Variovorax paradoxus: one gene and its partner. The protein of the gene in region 2 interacts with the protein of the main gene of each other region in a pairwise test. Links are inferred from orthologs where the notes say so. Each region holds a gene or a part of one and is shown on either strand. Other genes may lie near its edges. The genes, in order: ftsA and L3V85_RS04065.

The links.
Region 1: the proteins of L3V85_RS04065 (region 2) and ftsA interact in binary tests that used the Escherichia coli proteins (3 or more experiments, as listed by UniProt). The link is inferred for Variovorax paradoxus from one-to-one orthologs.

Annotation. Positions count from the first base shown.
Region 1 is NZ_CP091716.1:1,546,769-1,549,899, reverse strand. Bases 166-2,979 are described here. They hold ftsA (cell division protein FtsA), read right to left. Parts: upstream 2,281-2,979; coding sequence 1,051-2,280; downstream 166-1,050. Other genes in these bases: L3V85_RS07320 (cell division protein FtsQ/DivIB), read right to left, coding at 2,309-2,979; ftsZ (cell division protein FtsZ), read right to left, coding at 166-880. Also shown: more of ftsZ, read right to left, coding at 1-165; more of L3V85_RS07320, read right to left, coding at 2,980-3,097; L3V85_RS07315 (D-alanine--D-alanine ligase), read right to left, coding at 3,100-3,131. UniProt on the Escherichia coli protein: Essential cell division protein that assists in the assembly of the Z ring. May serve as the principal membrane anchor for the Z ring.
Region 2 is NZ_CP091716.1:812,918-816,099, reverse strand. The notes cover bases 244-3,108. They hold L3V85_RS04065 (rod shape-determining protein), read right to left. Parts: upstream 2,266-3,108; coding sequence 1,222-2,265; downstream 244-1,221. Other genes in these bases: gatA (Asp-tRNA(Asn)/Glu-tRNA(Gln) amidotransferase subunit GatA), read left to right, coding at 2,780-3,108; gatC (Asp-tRNA(Asn)/Glu-tRNA(Gln) amidotransferase subunit GatC), read left to right, coding at 2,481-2,780; mreC (rod shape-determining protein MreC), read right to left, coding at 244-1,135. Also shown: rod shape-determining protein MreD, read right to left, coding at 1-179; more of mreC, read right to left, coding at 176-243; more of gatA, read left to right, coding at 3,109-3,182. UniProt on the Escherichia coli protein: Forms membrane-associated dynamic filaments that are essential for cell shape determination. Acts by regulating cell wall synthesis and cell elongation, and thus cell shape.

The DNA of each region.
Region 1 (3,131 bases), 730 kb from region 2 along the record:
CGTGCGCGTCCGGCGAAGCGTAGGCGCGGATGGTGTTCATCGCCAGCTTCGACTCGTTCAGCTTCAGCGAGCCCTTCGATGCCGTCACCAGCACCAGCACGCCCTTGGCACCCGAGAGGTCGATGCCTTCGAGCAGCGGGCAGGCCACGGCCTGTTCGGCGGCGATGCGCGCGCGGTCGGGGCCAGCGGCGGCAGCGGTGCCCATCATGGCCTTGCCGGGTTCGCCCATCACGGTGCGCACGTCTTCGAAGTCGACGTTCACGCCGCCGTACTCGTTGATGATTTCCGAGATGCCGCCCACGGCGTTCTTCAGCACGTCGTTGGCTTGCGCGAAGGCTTCGTCCTGCGTGACGTCTTCGCCCAGCACGTCGAGCAGCTTCTCGTTGAGCACCACGATCAGCGAGTCGACGTTGGCTTCGAGTTCGGTCAGGCCGGCGTCGGCGTTGGTCATGCGGCGGCCGCCTTCCCAGTCGAAGGGCTTGGTCACCACGCCCACGGTCAGGATGCCCATTTCCTTCGCGACGCGCGCGATCACGGGTGCCGCGCCGGTGCCGGTGCCGCCGCCCATGCCGGCGGTGATGAACAGCATGTGCGCGCCGTCGATGGCGGCGCGGATGTCGTCCACCGCCGCTTCGGCCGCGTCACGGCCCTTCTCGGGCTTGCTGCCGGCGCCCAGGCCGCTGGTGCCGAGCTGGATGATCTTGTGCGCGGTGCTGCGCTGCAGCGCCTGTGCGTCGGTGTTCGCGCAGACGAACTGAACGCCCTGCACGCCACGCTCCATCATGTGGGCGACCGCATTGCCGCCGCCACCGCCGACACCGATCACCTTGATCTGCGTGCCCTGATTGAACTCTTCGACTTCGATCATTTCGATGGTCATTTTTAACTCCTTGAATCTTGCAGTTGCCGTTATGTGTCTATGAATATTTCTTGTGCCGCGACGAGAACAACGATGCGCTCGTCATGGCGGTGGACCTGTGCGTCGCCATCGCTCGTTGAAGTGCAAGGGAGGGCTGCCGCGCGCGAGCCAGAGTGGAGACTTGATCATCGTCAGAAATTCCCCACTATGAAGTCCTTGAAGCGTCCGAATGCGGTTTTTACCGATCCATTCTTCTGCGCGACCTTGAAGCCGCGCATGCGCGCGAAGCGTGCCTCTTCGAGAAGGCCCATGACTGTAGCGGCGCGAGGCTGTGCAACCATGTCGGACAACGCGCTGGAGTACTTCGGAATGCCGCGTCGCACCGGCTTCAGGAAGATGTCTTCGCCGAGTTCGACCATGCCGGGCATCACCGCGCTGCCGCCCGTGAGCACCACGCCCGACGACAGCACTTCTTCATAGCCCGACTCGCGCACCACCTGCTGCACGAGCGAGAAGATTTCCTCGATGCGCGGCTCGATCACGCCGGCCAGCGCCTGCTTGCTCAGCATGCGCGGGCCGCGGTCGCCCAGGCCCGGCACCTCGACCTGCGTCTCGGGGTCGGCCAGCAGCTGCTTGGCGAAACCGTTCTCGACCTTGATGTCTTCCGCGTCCTTGGTCGGCGTGCGCAGCGCCATCGCGATGTCGCTCGTGATGAGGTCGCCCGCGATCGGAATCACGGCCGTGTGGCGGATCGCGCCGTTGGTGAAGATGGCCACGTCGGTGGTGCCCGCGCCGATGTCGACCAGCACCACGCCCAGCTCGCGCTCGTCCTCGGTCAGCACCGCCTGGCTGGAGGCCAGCGGGTTCAGCATGAGCTGGTCCACTTCGAGGCCGCAGCGGCGCACGCACTTGATGATGTTCTCGGCCGCGCTCTGCGCGCCGGTCACGATGTGCACCTTGGCTTCCAGGCGCATGCCGCTCATGCCGATCGGCTCCTTCACGTCCTGGCCGTCGATCACGAACTCCTGGGGCTCCACCAGCAGCAGGCGCTGGTCGCTGGAGATGTTGATGGCGCGCGCCGTCTCCACCACGCGGGCCACGTCGGCGGGCGTGACTTCCTTGTCCTTCACCGCCACCATGCCGCTCGAATTGATGCCGCGGATGTGGCTGCCGGTGATGCCGGTGTAGACGCGGCTGATCTTGCAGTCGGCCATCAGCTCGGCTTCTTTCAGCGCCTGCTGGATGCTCTGCACCGTGGCGTCGATGTTCACCACCACGCCGCGCTTGAGCCCGTTGCTCGGCGCGATGCCGAGCCCGGCCAGCTTGAGCTCGCCGCCGGGCAGCACTTCGGCCACCACCACCATCACTTTGGCGGTGCCGATGTCGAGTCCTACGACCAGGTCTTTGTATTCTTTGGGCATTGATATGTCCTCGATTCCTCGGTATTCGCTACTTGATTCTTCTTGGGGCCTCTGGCGAGACCGTGGTGACGCCGCGCAGCCGCAATGCATACGCGTCGTTGTGGCGCAGATCGGCGCCTTCGACATCAGCCACCGTGCGGTGGTACTGGCCCGCGACCTGGGTCACGGTCTTCAGGAAGCGCTGCAGGCGAGCCGTCACTTCCTCGCCCTGGCCGCGGCCCAGCTCGATCTCGGCGCCGGTGTCCAGCACCACCTTCCAGCTGCCCCGGCTCGACAGCGTGAGCTCGTCGATGCTGAAGTCGTAGGGCTGGAACTGCGGCTGCAGCACGCGGTACATGCCCAGCACCTGGCCGGCCTGCTCGATCGGGCCGTCCAGGCGCGGCAGGTTGTCGTCCACCTCGGCCACGTTGGCCTCGAACACGTCGCCGAAGCCGTTGATCAGCTTCGAGCCCGCCTCGTCGCCCCAGATGGCCACCGGCACCTGCTCGGTCAGCGTCACGCGCAGCTTGTTCGGGAACTCGCGCCGCACCACCGCGCTGCGCACCCACGGCACCGACTCGAAGGCGGTGCGCGCGCGCAGCAGGTCGATGGTGAAGAAGTTGCCCTTGAGCTGCGGCGCCACGTTGGCGCGCAGCGTGACCGCGTTGTTGTGCGTGACCTCGCCGTCCACCTTGATGCCGACGATCGGGAAGAAAGGCTGGCGCAGCACCCACCATGCGCCCGCCGCAAGCAGCATGAGCGCCACCATCGCGAAGGCAATGTTCGCGACGATGTTCATGAGCTTGACGTCGAAGGGCGCGGGGATGCTGTCGGCCATGGCTATAACGAGCCTCCCGTGGCGTCGAGCGTGG
Region 2 (3,182 bases):
CCCACGCGCGAAGGCTGGTGCACGCCCCAGAACACGATCACCAGCGCCAGCAGGTCGGGCATCCAGACGGCCCGGCCGATCGGCACCATGTTGACGAGCAGCGCCGCCACGAGGCTGGCCCACATGAAGAAGGGGCTGACGGGCAGCAGGAGCTGCTGCTGGCCGGGACGCTTGATCATCGACGTTCTCCCGGCTTCTTTTCGTTCTTGCCCGCGCCGGGCTTGCCTTCCGGCCGCTTGCGCTGGGTGGTGGCGGGCGGGGCTGGCGGCGGCGCGGTCGGCGCGCCCGTGGGTTCGAGCACCAGCACGTAGCGCGCGGCCGTCACATGGGCCAGCGGCACGCAGTAGATGCGGGCGAAGGCGGAATCGGCGCGGCGCTCGATGCGTTCGATCTTCGCCACCGGCAGGCCGGTGGGGTAGATGCCGTCGACGCCGCTGGTGGAGAGCAGGTCGCCTTCCTGCAGGTCGGCATTGGCGGCCATGAAGCGCAGCTCCAGGCCGCCGCCGTGGGCCGAGGCGTCGCCGAAGGCCACGCTGCGCACGCCGGTGCGGGTGTTCTGCACGGGAATGGCCAGGTCGCGGTCGATCACCAGCGTGACCTCGCTCGTGAAGGGCAGCACCTGCGTGACCTGGCCCAGCACGCCGCGCGCGTCGATCACCGGCGAGCCGGCCACCACGCCCTGGGTCATGCCCTGGTCGATCACGATCTTTCGGGTGTAGGGGTCGGCCGCGTCGTACAGCACCTCGGCCGCGCGGCCCGGCGTGGTCGTGGCCTGGCGCAGCTCGAGCAGTTCGCGCAGGCGGGCGTTGTCCTGCGCCAAGGTGTCGGCCTGGGCCGCGCGCTCGGCCTGCATCATCAGTGCCTTGCGAGCATCTTCCTCGTTGCGCTGGGCGACCTGCAGGTCTTCGAAGTAGCGTCCGCCGCCGAGCACGGCCTGAACCGGCTTCAGCGCCACCCATTGCACCGGATACAGCACCGCGCCGATGCCCGCGCGGATGGGCTGCACGATGTGGAAACGCGCGTCGGCCACCATGAGGAACAGGGAGAGCGCGCCGAAGAAGATCAGCTTGCTGAGCGCCGACTGCCCCTGGTTGAACAGGGGTGGCGCTGTGCGATCGAGCGTGCCCAGAGGCATGAATTCAGACCCGGCGGTGGTGCGGAATCAAATAACAAAAAGCCGGCCTGCGCAAGCAGAGGCCGGCCGATGATGCAGCTGCCTGCTTACTCGCTCGTGAAAATGCTGCCCAGGCGGTCCATGCGCTCCAGCGCAATGCCGCAGCCGCGCACCACGCAGGTCAGCGGGTCTTCGGCCACCAGCACCGGCAGGCCGGTTTCCTCGGCCAGCAGGCGGTCGAGGTCGCGCAGCAGCGCGCCGCCGCCAGTCAGCATCATGCCGCGCTCGGCGATGTCGGCGCCCAGTTCGGGCGGCGTCTGTTCGAGCGCGTTCTTCACGGCCGAGACGATGTTGTTCAGCGGATCGGTCAGGGCTTCCAGCACTTCGTTGCTGCTGATGGTGAAGCTGCGCGGCACGCCTTCGGAAAGGTTGCGGCCCTTGACTTCCATTTCCTTGACTTCGGAGCCCGGGAAGGCCGAGCCGATGTTCTTCTTGATGACTTCGGCCGTCGGCTCGCCGATCAGCATGCCGTAGTTGCGGCGGATGTAGTTGATGATGGCTTCGTCGAAGCGGTCGCCGCCCACGCGCACGGAGCCCTTGTAGACCATGCCGCCCAGCGAGATGACGCCCACTTCGGTGGTGCCGCCGCCGATGTCCACCACCATCGAGCCCGAGGCTTCGCTGACGGGCAGGCCGGCGCCGATGGCCGCGGCCATGGGTTCCTCGATGAGGTAGACGGAGGTGGCGCCTGCCGCCTCGGCCGCGTCCTTGATGGCGCGGCGCTCGACCTGGGTCGAGCCGCAGGGCACGCAGATGATGATGCGCGGGCTCGGCGTGAGCAGCGTGCGCGGGTGCACCATCTTGATGAACTGCTTGATCATCTGCTCGGTGATCACGAAGTCGGCAATGACGCCGTCCTTCATCGGGCGGATCGCCTCGATGTTGCCGGGCACCTTGCCCAGCATGGCCTTGGCTTCGCGGCCGACAGCCTGGATCACCTTCTTGCCGTGGGGGCCGCCTTCATGGCGGATTGCCACGACGGACGGTTCGTCCAGCACGATGCCCTTGTTGCGGGCGAAGATCAGGGTGTTGGCGGTGCCGAGGTCGATCGCAAGGTCGGTGGAAAAGTACCGACGGAAAGCTCCAAACATGTGCGGAATCCTCTGAGCACGGCCTGCGCATCGGCAGGTCGTCGCTCTATTTTTTGGGTCGTTTGACGGGGTGAATTGATCGTTTTTGGCGCAAAAGCCGGCGCGTTCGCGGGGGTTGCGGCAAAGGCGGGATAATAACCGAATCCCCTCTGATTCCCGTATTAGCACCGGCTTCGCGGTGCGATTCCCCCTGCTTTTTTTAGCGTTTCGACCCTATGGCACTTTCTGCTTCCGATATCGCGCGCATCGCCTCGCTGGCGAGGCTGCAGCTGGCTCCCGACGAAAGCGAGCGCATGCTCAGCCAGATCAACGGCTTTTTCGACGTGGTCGAACGCATGCGTTCGGTGGACACCACCGGCGTCGAGCCGCTGGCCCACCCCGTGGCGGCCATCGAAGACATCACGCTGCGCCTGCGTGACGACGTGGCGAGCGAGCCCAATAACCGCGAAGCCAACCAGAAGAGCGCCCCGGCCGTCGAAGCCGGCCTGTTCCTCGTGCCCAAGGTGATCGAATAATGAGCAGCAACACCGAACTGCACCAGATGGGCGTGGTCGCGCTGGCCCAGGCGCTGGCCGACCGCAAGGTTTCGGCCGTCGAGGCCTCCCAGGTATTCCTCGGCCGCATGAAGGCCCACGAATCCCTCGGCACCTTCGTCGACGTCAATGAAGAAGCGACGCTGGCCCAGGCCCGCGCCGCCGACGCGCTCATCGCCGCCGGCAACGCCCCGGCGCTGGCCGGCGTGCCCATCGCGCACAAGGACATCTTCGTCACCACCGACTTCGCCACCACCGCGGGCTCGAAGATGCTCGCGGGCTACCGCTCGCCCTTCGACGCGACCGTGGTCAAGCGTCTGGCCGAAGCCGGCGCGGTCACGCTCGGCAAGCTGAGCTGCGACGAATTCGCGATGGGCTCGGCCA